Regions from separate parts of the Vibrio gallaecicus genome, predicted to be linked through region 1. Evidence: predicted binding sites of a transcription regulator. Region 1 holds the regulator's gene; each other region holds the start of a gene.

Region 1 (3,507 bases):
GCAAGACAAGCTAAAACCTTGCTATTTACCGCTCAGAGCAATTCAATATAGGCATTACGACTTAAGTTTAAGTCTGTTCACTGAATCTCAGCCGTTTTTAGGCGTCACCTTATGAAGGTAGGAATAATTGATGAAAGAAATGAAAGCATTCAACGAGAAAAGAGCTGAAATTTACTGGTGGCTATCAAGCTTATTTGCTAAAGAATTAACAGAATCAGAATTAGAGCATTACAAGTCTGTTGAAATTCGTTCATTTCTAGCTGGGTTAGGCGAAAATGAAACGCTGAAACCAGCAATAGATAAACTCGTCGATGCCTTGAACCGCTCTCAGAATCGTGACGATGAACAGCTTGAGCTTGCGGCTGACTTTTGTGATTTATTCTTAAAATCCGATAAGTACGCCGCTTTGCCTTATGCATCTTTGTATATTGGTAATACTGGTCTACTAAATGGTCAACCTGCAAAAGACATGGAAACACTGATGGCTGAGCATGGTGTAGGAGTTAGTGCTGATCTAAATGAACCAGCGGATCACATTGCCATTGAACTCGATTTTCTTGGAAATTTAATCATCCGTTCTAACGAAAATCAAAACAGTGAAGAGTTTGAAAGTAGCTTCCTTGAACAAAAACAGTTTATCGAAAAATACCTACTTACTTGGATACCAAGATTCCAAGCAAAGTGTACAGAATTCGATAAATTTGGATTTTACGCAAGCGTTGCAACACTGCTCGTAGCCTTTTATAAACTGGATCTAGAATACCTAAGCGATGAATAAAGCGATATTCTAGTATTGATAGAATATTTAGATGTAAATGTGACAATTCACCCATAATTATGGGTGAATGTTATTGCGGTCATTTTCCAGTCAGTCTAAAATTGTGATCGCAAACGATAAAATATGAAACACCATCAAAATGTTGTGCTTTACTGATCATGAGCATTTTGAAATTGAAAACAAGCCGCTCTGATTAGCGGTTTTTTGTTTTTTAGCACTTTAATACCATTAGAAAAACTTAACCAGTGCTCTCACTCTGGTAGCTTTACGGCTACTTTGCTGCCCTACTCTCTAGTAAAGTAGCTTTTAACAGGATAAAACCATGGCCACTATAAAAGATGTCGCTCGATTAGCCGGCGTATCAACAACAACTGTTTCTCATGTCATCAATAAGACTCGCTTTGTTGCAGAAGCGACTCAAGAAAAAGTAAATAAAGCTGTTGATGAATTAAACTATGCACCTAGTGCTGTTGCTCGTAGCTTAAAATGCAATACGACACGTACTATCGGCATGCTAGTTACTCAATCTACCAACTTATTCTTCTCTGAAGTCATTGATGGTGTAGAAAGCTACTGCTACCGCCAAGGTTATACTTTGATCCTTTGCAATACAGGTGGTATTTACGAGAAACAACGTGATTACATTCGCATGCTGGCTGAAAAACGCGTAGATGGCATTTTAGTGATGTGTTCCGACCTAACAGAAGAACTTCGTGAAATGTTAGATCGACACGCGGATATCCCTAAAGTAGTGATGGATTGGGGTCCTGAAAGCTCTCAAGCAGATAAGATCATCGATAACTCTGAAGAGGGCGGCTACTTAGCAACAAAATACCTACTAGAAAAAGGTCACACACGAATTGCTTGCTTAAGTGGTCATCTAGATAAAGCGGCTTGTACTGAGCGTATTGCAGGTTACCACCGAGCATTAAATGAAGCACAAGTTGAATTGAATGATGACTTAATCATTGAAGGTAACTTTGAATGTGATACAGCCGTAATTGCTGCAGACAAGATTGTAGGGATGGAAGACCGCCCAACCGCCGTTTTCTGCTTTAACGATACAATGGCACTCGGTTTAATGAGCCGACTACAGCAAAATGGGCTAAAGATCCCTGATGATATTTCAGTTATTGGTTATGACAACATTGAGTTGGCTGAATACTTTTCTCCGCCACTGACCACCGTCCACCAACCTAAGCGACGCGTTGGCAAAAATGCTTTTGAAATATTGCTAGAACGTATAAAAGATAAAGACCATGAAAAACGTATTTTCGAAATGCACCCAGAAATAGTGGAACGAAACACAGTTAAATCACTGAAATAAATAAAGCATTCATAAATGCGCACATTTAAGTGCGCTTTTTTACAAACAAAACAAATGCACTTAGTCACACATTACGACTATCATTTACTGAATGAATGTCACACTTTAAAAATTCAAATGTGAGCTTTGTTCAACAAAATACTTATTCTGTCAAAAGTCACGCACAGGGCAAACCACTTTAAAGAGTGAGACGCAAAGCCTCCGGCCTAAGCCTATATTGGTATGGTAGCGGGGTTGCCGATGGCAAAATGAAAGATTTACCGCTAACTGACATTTTATAGCAACATTTTGCTACTCTCTCGGACCTGCTTATTTGGTGGCATAATTCAAATACACCGAGATAAAACACATGGATAAACCACTACTAAAGGACTCGATGAAGTTATTTGAGTCCCTAGGAAAAATAAAATCGCGTTCAATGTTTGGTGGGTTCGGCCTATTTGCTGACGAAACTATGTTCGCATTAGTTGTGAATGATCAACTACACATTAGAGCTGATAAAAACTCTGCGGATCAATTCAAACAACAAGGGTTTCAACCGTACGTCTACAAAAAACGAGGGTTTCCTGTTGTTACTAAGTATTTCGCTCTTCCTAATAACATTTTGCAAGATCTACAACAAACTCTCAATTTAGCGGAAGTTTCTCTAAACTTCGCTAAAGATGAGAAAAAGGAACAATCTTCAGCAAAACCTAACCGCTTGAAGGATCTCCCAAACCTTCGACTTGCGACTGAAAGGATGCTTAAAAAAGCCGGCATTGATTCAGTGGAAAGGCTGTATGAATTTGGCTCTGTAAATGCCTACAACGCTATTAGGCAGTCTCATTCATCGGATGTAAGCCTTGAGTTGTTATGGGCATTAGAGGGCGCTATAAAGGGTATGCACTGGTCTGTTATCCCTCAACAGCGACGAGAAGAGCTTATCAGCCGAATTAATTAAGTTAATCAGTCACTTTCACACCAAAAAGCCACATTATTTGTGGCTTTTTTTATTTTCAATGAAAGTTAATGCCTTGATTCCCTGTCTAACTATAATAATGATATTAAGTGACATTTAGAGGAAGTATTCATGAGTAAAAAACTAATTTTAGGAATCGTACTACTGGCAACCATCATCATACTAGGTGTCAACTTTGGTCAGTATCTAACGTTAGAGAATGCCAAAGCTCAACAAGTGCTTTTAAATAACTATATTGAAAGTAATTTCTTACTGGCGGCAGCGATATACTTCATTGTTTACGTCATGATTACTGCTTTCTCGATCCCTGGCGCCGCGGTAGTGACTCTACTAGGCGCAGCCCTATTCGGTTTTTGGGCAAGCCTTGTTTTGGTTTCATTTGCAAGTACCATTGGCGCTACATTAGCTTTCCTAAGTAGCCGATTTTTATTACGTGACTGGGTA
Region 2 (3,507 bases), 1.4 Mb from region 1:
GAGCAATATCAACAATATAATCATCAAGTAAATCAGCGCCAGACGGCTTAGCACATACCGCAATAAGTTTTGCTTTCGGGTACATTTCACGAAGCTTACGGGCAGTATCACCGCTATCCACTAAATCTTCTACAATCAAGAAGCCTTCGCCATCACCTTCAGGCGCTTTAACTACTGTCATATCACGTTGGTGATCGTGGTCGTAGCTAGAAATACAAATCGTATCAACATGGCGAATACCCAGTTCACGAGCAAGAATTGCACCTGGAACTAAGCCTCCACGGCTTACAGCCCAGATTCCCTTCCACTGCTCTGCAGGCATTTGCTTTTCTGCAAGTTGGCGACAATATGTTTGCATGTTGTCCCAAGAGATGACGAATTTTGTAGTCATAGTATTGAACCTAATAGTTATAAGCTTGTTGGTTTACGAATTAAGCAGCAGTTAAAACGTATTTTAAAATAAAGATTGCAGACATCACCCACACACTAAGTGAAACATCACGGCCTTTACCACTTGCTAGTTTGATTGCAGCGTAAGCAATGAACCCTAGAGAAATACCTTCTGCTATAGAGAAAGTCAGTGGCATTAATAGACACGTCACGACAACTGGTGCAGCTTCCGTTAAATCACGCCAATCGATGCTAACTAAGCCAGATAGCATTAGAATTGCTACGTAGAAAAGCGCACCAGTTGTCGCGTAAGCGGGGATCATACCTGCTAATGGCGAGAAGAATAATGCAAGTAGGAATAAAATACCAACTACAACCGCAGTTAAACCTGTACGACCACCAGCCGCAACACCTGAAACACTCTCGATGTATGACGTTGTATTTGAAGTACCTAATAAAGCACCTACAGATGTAGCAGTTGAATCAGCCAGTAGCGCTTTGTTTAAACGTGGAATTTTTCCATCTTTACCTATTAGGTCAGCTTTTTGAGCCACACCCACAAGCGTACCTGCCGTATCGAAAAGATCGACGAACAAGAAAGCAAATACAACAGAGATCATACCAATTTCAAATACAGCTGAAAAATCTAACTGTAGAAATGTTGGAGCAATACTTGGCGGAGCAGAGATAATCCCCGCGTATTCAACATCACCAAAAATAAGGCCAAGACCTGTAACCGCTAAAATTGCGATCATTACACCGCCTTTAACACCGCGATGTACAAGAGCAATAGTAATGAAGAAACCAATAGAGGCGAGAACAGCAGGAACCGACGTAATTGCGCCCATAGAAACTAATGTCGCTGGGTTATCAACAACAATGCCTGCATTTTTCAGTGCGATAAACGCAAGGAATAAACCAATACCCGCAGAGATACCGGTACGCAGTGACATCGGAATTGAATTAATGATCCATTCACGAATGCGAAAAATGCTTAAGAAAATGAATAGCACACCGGAAACGAATACAGCAGCAAGTGCAACCTGCCATGTGTAACCCATGCCTAAAACAACGGCATACGTAAAAAATGCGTTCAACCCCATACCCGGAGCTTGTGCGATTGGGTAGTTTGCTACGAAGCCCATGATGAAACAACCAACGGCAGCAGCAAGACAAGTGGCAACAAATACAGCCCCATGATCCATACCAGCATCTGCTAGCATCGCTGGGTTTACAAAAATAATGTAAGCCATGGTTAAGAAGGTTGTTAAACCAGCAATGATTTCAGTGCGCACATTTGTGCCATTTTCACTAAGTTTGAATAGCCTTTCGAGCATTTTCATTTCCTATAAGGGTAAAGGTAAACGGTTGCGTAAACGATTGGCTTCGGATTATAAAGTTATCAAATAACAAATTCCAGATAGAATTAAGACTCTAATAGATATTTATGACAAACATTACGAAACTAAGGACATAACAGGGAGGGAGGGTTTTAATTTAGTGCTTATAAAACAATAAAATACATTAGATTACTATATGTAAATCTAATGGTGATTTTTTATACTTCACACCAATTTTCTAAACAATATAAGCCCAATAGCTCATCATCAACCTAATGAAATGCATTACAACTTCAACATAATTAGTTATAAGCATTGGTTATCTATGTCTGAGCTTAAAATTTACACACTGAAAGTAACAGGCAAAAAAAACGCCACTCTAAAATGAGTGGCGGTAGAATTACTCAACCAATATAGGTTGTAAGAAAAATTCTTAATAAATATAGGGGTGAACAAACTGTTCAAGTCACATGCAGTTGGTCTTAGTAACCAAAGCTTGTTGGGTATGCAAAGTTGCCAGTGTAAACAGAGTTGTTAATCCAGAACATTGCAGATGGTAAACCTTTCATAAATATCACCTTATTAAATCAATAAAAATTAAGTTTGATTTCTCAGTTCCATGGAGGCGATAAAACGGACTCTTCCTTTGAGCATTTCGTCTTCACTGCTGAAGTTGGTTTTAATATACCCTAAAGAATTTTTATTACAAGAATTATTTGCACTTCATCACATTTTTTATTAAAAAAAGCTAAAAACACTTAGTAAAATGTAATTAAATTACAAAAAAAGACAATTACAAACGTTTGCTTGACTAGTAATTATGCACTTACGCACTTAGCCATTGTTCTTTAGTGATCTTATAGACAAGACTCCTTTCAAATATTGAAACATTTGAAGCTTAGAAGCCCTACTCGTAAAAAGGCACTAGTGGTATGCTGTCGCCATCAAACAGAGCCATATTTTAGTTCTTTACTCTATATCTAGTTTTTTCATCTACATATTAAGTATGAACACTCCAATACCTGTGGCTAAAATATACAAAAGGAGTCATCCGTGTCTGAATTCCATTCTGAAATTAGCAACCTATCTCCAGCTCCAATCTGGCAGTTTTTCGATAAAATTTGTTCTATTCCGCACCCTTCAAAACATGAAGAAGCATTAGCTCAATACATTATCTCTTGGGCAAAAGAGCAAGGTCTTGACGTTCGCCGCGACCCAACTGGAAATGTCTTCATTAAAAAACCTGCAACACCAGGAATGGAAGGCAAGAAAGGTGTCGTACTGCAAGCTCATATCGACATGGTTCCACAGAAAAATGAAGATACAGTGCATGACTTCACTAAAGATCCTATCCAACCATATATTGATGGTGAGTGGGTAACAGCGAAAGGCACAACACTAGGTGCAGATAACGGCATGGGTATGGCTTCATGTCTTGCAGTATTGGCATCAAACGACATTAAGCACGGTCCTCTGGAAGTACTTCTAACTGTAGATGAAGAAGCAGGCATGACTGGTGCTTTTGGTCTTGAAGCTGATTGGTTAGAAGGCGACATTCTTCTAAACACAGATTCAGAGCAAGAAGGCGAAGTTTACATGGGTTGCGCTGGCGGTATTGATGGTGCAATGACATTTGATATCACTCGTGAAGCACTTCCTACAGGTTTTGTTACTCGTAAACTAACGCTGAAAGGCTTAAAAGGCGGTCACTCTGGTTGTGATATTCACACAGGTCGTGCTAATGCGAACAAACTACTTGCTCGTTTTCTAGCAGGTC
Region 3 (3,507 bases), 1.4 Mb from region 1:
CTATGTGTATATTGAGAGCAGTTATCATTTGGTTAGGTATAAAGATGAAAGTATACGATTGTTGTGATTTAGTTCGTGAGCTGTATTCTCAGATTGGTAGTGGTGATCAAGGTTACATCCCTAAAGCGATCACTTGCGCAGTAAAGACACTTAACGATATTGCTGCAGATGAATCTCTCCCTAAAGAAACACGAGACAGCGCTGCATTTGCTGCGGCAAATCTACTTATCTCAGATTTCGAGGACTAAGCATGAACCTAGCGAACTATCAAAAGATGGATCCTGTCATGCTCATGAGCATCGTCAACATGAAATTACGTGACGATTTCGCAGGGGATTTAGACCGCGTAGTGAATTTCTACGAAATAGACAAAGATGCACTTATTGCAAAACTTGCCTCTGCAGGTTTTGAATTTATAGAAGAAGCAAAACAATTCAGATAATAATTTGAAAACGATATTCTTCCAAAAGACCAACCTAGTGTTGGTCTTTTTGTTTCTGCTGACTTTAACTTCCTTAATCACCTCTCACTGTAGCAAACTACGGCTCATGTATTCTCGCCACATTTACCAAACTCCAGATACAAAAAAGGCTCCAGAAGGAGCCTTTCAAATCACTACTAAGAAAAATTAAGCGTAAACAGGTAGACGCTTACAGATTTCTAGTACTTTAGCTTTAGTTGCTTCGATAACAGATTCATCGCCCATGTTATCTAGGATGTCACACATCCAACCAGCAAGAGCTTTCGCGTCAGCTTCAGAGAAACCACGACGAGTAATAGAAGGAGAACCAACACGGATACCAGAAGTAACGAATGGGCTACGTGGATCGTTTGGTACTGAGTTCTTGTTCACTGTAATGTTAGCTGAACCTAGTGCAGCATCCGCTTCTTTACCCGTGATGTCTTTGTCGATTAGGTCAACAAGGAACAGGTGGTTTTCAGTAGAACCAGAAACGATGTTGTAGCCACGTGCTAGGAATTCAGCAACCATTGCTTTTGCGTTAGCAACAACGCGCGCTTGGTATTCTTTGAATTCTGGCTCTAGAGCTTCTTTGAACGCTACTGCTTTACCAGCGATAACGTGCATTAGAGGACCACCTTGACCGCCAGGGAATACCGCGGAGTTCAGCTTCTTGTAAAGGTCTTCGCCTTCGCAAGAAAGAATTAGACCGCCACGAGGACCCGCAAGCGTTTTGTGCGTAGTAGTAGTAACAACGTGCGCATGTGGTACTGGGTTAGGGTAAACACCAGCAGCGATAAGACCCGCAACGTGAGCCATATCTACAAAGAAGTAAGCACCTACTTTATCAGCGATTTCACGCATGCGCGCCCAATCACAAACTTGAGAGTAAGCAGAGAAGCCACCAATGATCATCTTAGGCTGATGTTCTACTGCTAACGCTTCCATTTCTTCGTAATCAATTTGACCAGCTTCATCGATACCGTAAGGAATGATGTTGTAAAGCTTGCCAGAGAAGTTTACTGGAGAACCGTGAGTCAGGTGACCACCGTGAGCAAGGCTCATACCAAGAACAGTATCACCAGCGTTTAGAAGCGCCATGTATACCGCATTGTTTGCTTGAGAACCTGAGTGAGGCTGTACGTTCGCGTACTCTGCACCAAATAGTTCACATGCACGTTCAATTGCTAAAGTTTCAACTTTATCTACGTACTCACAACCACCGTAGTAGCGCTTACCAGGGTAACCTTCAGCGTACTTGTTAGTAAGCTGAGAACCTTGAGCTTCCATTACACGTGGACTTGTGTAGTTTTCTGAAGCGATAAGTTCGATGTGCTCTTCCTGACGAAGAGTCTCTTCTTGGATAGCTGCGAATAGATCCGCATCGTAATCAGCAATGTTCATGTCACGCTTAAGCATCTGTATCTCCTGACTCAGATTGTACTGAAAGTTTCAAAAAAACCACATAACGACCGAAAGCAAACGTTTTCGTCACCGTTTCAATGCGACGCATTCTACATAATTTGATCTAGGTCATAAAGAGCTAATTGCAATTTTATCATGCAGTTTTTTCATAATGACATGTAAGCCTCATCATACTTGTGCGACGAGTCGCATCGATAATTTACCTTACTGTCAATTTTACGCTTTACACCCTGTAAAACGCAGATTACATACATTTACCTTAATTTTATGCCTCTAGCTACCGAAATGATAAGTTTTTCTCTACTATGCTCGCCCTTACTGGCTAGATAATTATGAAATTGATGGAAAAACACTCAAAAAAAGAAGACTGGATGGCAATTTTAACGGGGACTTTCTTAGTCGCCCAAGGTGTCTTCTTTCTACAATCGGCTCACCTACTGACTGGTGGTACAACAGGTTTAGCTCTTTTACTTAGCCAGTTTCTGCCTGTGACATTTGGTGTCCTGTACTTTATCGCAAATAGCCCTTTCTATCTTTTAGCATGGAAACGATTTGGGCGCAGGTTCGCGATCAACAGTGCAATATCTGGTGCTTTGGTTTCCGTTTTCGCAGATAACCTCTATTTGATGATATCACTCGATACGTTTAATGAAATTTATTGTGCTGTTGCGGGTGGTTTATTAATGGGGTTAGGAATGTTAATCCTATTTAGACACCGTTCAAGCTTGGGTGGCTTCAACGTTTTATGCTTATTCATCCAAGATAAATATGGCATCTCGGTTGGCAAGACTCAAATGGGGATAGACGCTTGTATATTGTTTGCTTCTTTCTTCTTTGTATCACCATGGATCATAATGGTTTCAATCATCGGCACCGTTGCATTGAATGTAGTACTAGCCATGAACCATAAGCCTACGCGTTACTCTGTTAACTACGGGTCTTAATCGCTTATTTTATCGTAAAGCGGGATACTGGAAGCTAACTGTCTAAAAACTCACGATCTACCAGTTAAAGAAAACTATAAATATGAAAGCTTTGAGCCTGACATAGAGTTCAGACTCAAAGCTTTTACTCGTATAGGGGAACAAGTATTACTCTATCAAGAGAATTTTTGTTTCATACGGGCGCAAGGTCACCGTACTTGAAGGAATGTGTGACTGCTCATCAGGGTAATTCCCCAACAACAATTGTGCTTTATCCAATTCAAGCTCATTTGGCAGCTCAACCTCACTCGTTTCACCATAGTAGTTACTAATGCTCACTAAGGTCTGTGTTTCAGTCTTACGCTGGTAAGCAAACACACGTTCATGCTCGGGCAATAAATCGGTGTAATCACCTTGGGTAATCACTGCTACCTCTTTTCTCAGCTCAATTAATCGCTTGTAGAAGTAAAAAACTGAGTCCTTATCTTGCAGTGCTTTTTCAGCATTGATATCCACATAGTTTTTAGCAACATCTAACCAAGGCTTTCCTTCTGAGAACCCTGCGTTCATTGCGCTATTCCACTGCATTGGTGTACGCGAATTATCACGAGACTTTTGAGCCAATACATCCATCATATCCTGATGAGATACACCTTGCTCCTCAACCATTAGCTGATACATATTGGTGCTTTCTACATC
Region 4 (3,507 bases), 390 kb from region 1:
CGAATCCATTGAAGATGCAGCACCGCCACCAAGGCCGATGTTCATTGCTGGACCGCCAAGAACGATTAGGCTTGCTCCTACTGGGATCTCTTTCTTCTGAACATGATCATCACGAATGTTACCTAGACCACCAGCCAGCATGATTGGCTTGTGGTAGCCACGTACTTCTTCACCTGCGTGAGAGTTTACTTTCTCTTCGTAAGTACGGAAGTAACCTAATAGGTTTGGACGACCAAATTCGTTGTTGAATGCTGCGCCACCAAGAGGACCTTCAAGCATGATATCCAAAGCAGTAACAATACGGCTTGGCTTACCAAAGTCAGTTTCCCAAGGTTGAACGAAGTTTGGGATCTTAAGGTTAGATACAGAGAAAGCAACCAGACCTGCTTTTGGTTTACCACCAATACCTGTTGCGCCTTCATCACGAATTTCACCACCTGAACCTGTTGATGCGCCAGGCCACGGGGAAATTGCTGTTGGGTGATTGTGCGTTTCAACTTTCATCAAGATGTGTGTTTTCTCTTGGTGGTAGTTGTACTGGCGAGTTTCAGGATCTGGGAAGAAACGACCGACTTCTGAACCCGTCATTACCGCTGCGTTATCTTTATAAGCAGACAGAACGTGCTCTGGCGTCGTTTCAAAGGTGTTCTTAATCATCTTAAACAATGATTTATCTTGTTTAACGCCATCGATAGTCCAATCAGCGTTAAAGATTTTGTGACGACAGTGCTCTGAGTTCGCTTGTGCAAACATCATTAGCTCGATGTCAGTCGGGTTACGACCTAGCTTTTCAGTGAAGCTTTCAAGAAGGTAATCAATCTCATCTTCTGCAAGCGCAAGACCTAAGGTAACGTTTGCTTTTTCAAGCGCTTTACGTCCACCAGTTAACAGGTCAACTTCCGCATAAGGAGCCGGCTCAGCAACCGTGAATAGTGCCGCTGCTGATTCGAAGTCAGTGAAAACCACTTCCATCATACGGTCGTGCAGAATAGCTTTCAGCTCAACGAGTTGAAGCTCAGAAAGTTCAGAAGAGGTTTTAATGTAGAACGCAGTGCCGCGCTCTAGACGTGACACTTTAGCCAGTCCACAGTTGTGTGCGATATCTGTTGATTTTGAAGACCAAGGCGAGATCGTGCCCGGGCGTGGCGTTGCAAGTAACAATAAACCTTCAGGTTCATGCTCTTCAATCGTAGGACCGTAAGTCAGTAACTTTTCTAGCTTCTCAACTTCAGACGCGTCTAGGTCTGCTGTTAAATCAGCAAAGTGGGCAAACTCAGCGTAAATACCTGTTACAGGTAAGCTTAATTCACGACAAAGCTCTAAAAGCTTGTTAACACGAAACTCAGATAGAGCTGGGGAGCCACGCAAAATTCTCATGTGCTTAGGTCTCTTATGCAGTTGATTAAGATGATATTGGAATAAATTCAGCCAGTTACGTGATTATTTAAACTCGTTCTTCTACAATATTTGCGAAGGTAACCAAACCTATACCGATTGCACCTCTTCAATGCGAGCGCATTATAAAGCATTTCTTTTTGTGACGTAACACCAAAAGCAACCGTTTGCGTTATTTTTTTTATTCATGAGTGTAAATGGTAAATTTGCTGGTGAAATCACCTCTTTTATAAGTGTTTATTTAAAGCCGCTTTGCCAGCCTCTCGGGGTTTGATATAAAGGGGGTTCAACTTTTCGAGATTTCATTTGATGCCAAAGTTTACTTCTTCTTTTTTCTCTAAATTACTCATTCTAACGTTAAGTGCTCTAGGGCTATTAGGCTGTCAGATTGAATCTGAACCAAAAAGTGTTCTTGACCAAATAAGGGAACGCGGCGTGCTTCGAGTTGGCACCCTCAACAATCAACTTTCCTACTATATAGGACCAGACGGTCCTGCTGGTTTAGACTATGAACTGGCTCAAGAATTTGCGAGTCAGCTTGGCGTGAAGATGGAGATCAAACCCGCCTACCGCTTATCAGAACTATTTCCAGCCCTGAAAAAAGGTGAAATAGATATAATCGCAACAGGATTAACCCAAAATTCAAATTTGACGAGATCATTCAGGGCAACCCCTGCTTATTATTATGTCAGCCAGCAGGTGGTGTATAAAAAAGGTCAGTGGCGTCCAAGAAATCTAAAACAACTGATTGAGTTTGAAAATAATCGCCAACTAGAGCATACCGCCGAATTTGAGAAAGCTGCATTAAATGTAGAGTTGGACGATAGTGTGAGCAGTGCTTTACCGGCCAATAAGCCTGATATAATTCAACCACTTTCCCCTTCTTTAGTTGTCGTGAAAGAATCGCACTTTGAGCCCACTCTGAAAGAGCTTCAAAAAGAACACAGCGACTTTATTTACCAAGCTGTGAATAATGCAGACATAAATGATCTCCTTAGAAAGGTATCTAAAAATGAGCTTCTATTTACGGTGGCAGATTCAGTTGAGCTATCTTTAGCCCAACGCTTATATCCTGATCTCGCTCTTGCCTTTGAACTAACTGAAGATCAACCGATCTCTTGGTACTTGAATAAGTCTGAAGATGAAAGCTTATACGCCTTACTCATTGAGTTTTTTGGAAATTATAAACAATCAGGACAGCTAGCAAGCTTAGAAGAAAAATACATTGGTCACATAGGTACTTTTGACTATGTCGATACACGAGCTTTCATCCGTGCACTAGATAGTAAACTGCCAAAATGGTCACCTCTTTTCCAAAAATACTCTCAAGAGTTTGATTGGCGAATGATCGCAGCTTTAGCCTACCAAGAATCGCATTGGAACCCAGTGGCTAAATCCCCGACTGGCGTACGCGGCATGATGATGTTGACCTTACCCACAGCTAAAAGTGTAGGAGTGACTAACCGGCTTGACCCGAAACAGTCAGTTCAAGGTGGCGTAAAATACTTAGGTAGGATTGTGCGACGAGTGCCAGATTCGATTACAGAACACGAAAAAATTTGGTTTGCCCTAGCCTCCTATAATGTTGGTTTTGGTCACATGATGGATGCTCGACGTTTAACCAAATCACAAGGTGCAAACCCTGACTCATGGGCGGATGTAAAAGAGCGGCTTCCTTTACTCAGACAGAAAAAGTACTACAGCCAAACTCGTTATGGGTATGCACGAGGCGATGAAGCGCAGAATTACGTTGAGAATATACGACGTTACTATCAAAGCATCATAGGCCATGTTGATAAACAAGCATTAGCAGAGCAAGCTTTGGAAATGGACGACCTCATTGTCATCACTCCAACACCTTCAATATCAGGTGCGCAACCAATCATTAAACTTGATGACTCTGAACAACAAGAAAAGCCTAAGGAATAAAGCAAAATCTTAAAATAAGTTATGTGGGGGGAAAGAGCCGACTTACCGTCGTTATCCTTACCCCCCCACTTTTATAAAGATATATTTACTAAAAATTCAAGCAGCCGCATCCTATGTCATATTGTGGTAATAAAATCGTTCTATAACGTCGCTATACTCATAAAGTTAGAAACAAACAACGTA

What was found. Region 1 encodes PurR, which represses purine synthesis genes. Its sites were predicted from a motif close to TNANGNAAACGTTTNCNTNA; they were not measured.
Region 2: the regulator PurR is predicted to act here: its motif matches at 1,747-1,766, upstream of OCU78_RS11145 (NCS2 family permease).
Region 3: the regulator PurR is predicted to act here: its motif matches at 1,935-1,954, upstream of glyA (serine hydroxymethyltransferase).
Region 4: the regulator PurR is predicted to act here: its motif matches at 1,551-1,570, upstream of purL (phosphoribosylformylglycinamidine synthase).

What each region holds. Positions count from the first base shown of each region.
Region 1 covers NZ_AP025490.1:1,142,657-1,146,163, reverse strand. The annotation lists gene torD (molecular chaperone TorD) at 131-778, shown strand; gene purR (HTH-type transcriptional repressor PurR) at 1,101-2,105, shown strand; cyclic di-GMP riboswitch class I at 2,263-2,347, shown strand; gene OCU78_RS05090 (TfoX/Sxy family DNA transformation protein) at 2,455-3,045, shown strand; gene OCU78_RS05085 (TVP38/TMEM64 family protein) at 3,175-3,507, shown strand, end outside.
Region 2 covers NZ_AP025490.1:2,578,429-2,581,935, forward strand. The annotation lists gene OCU78_RS11140 (xanthine phosphoribosyltransferase) at 1-391, opposite strand, end outside; gene OCU78_RS11145 (NCS2 family permease) at 432-1,727, opposite strand; gene OCU78_RS11150 (aminoacyl-histidine dipeptidase) at 2,784-3,507, shown strand, end outside.
Region 3 covers NZ_AP025490.1:2,533,546-2,537,052, forward strand. The annotation lists gene OCU78_RS10920 (YaeP family protein) at 45-248, shown strand; gene OCU78_RS10925 (DUF4250 domain-containing protein) at 251-442, shown strand; gene glyA (serine hydroxymethyltransferase) at 629-1,879, opposite strand; gene OCU78_RS10935 (YitT family protein) at 2,227-2,829, shown strand; gene treC (alpha,alpha-phosphotrehalase) at 2,977-3,507, opposite strand, start outside.
Region 4 covers NZ_AP025490.1:751,551-755,057, reverse strand. The annotation lists gene purL (phosphoribosylformylglycinamidine synthase) at 1-1,377, opposite strand, end outside; gene mltF (membrane-bound lytic murein transglycosylase MltF) at 1,705-3,324, shown strand.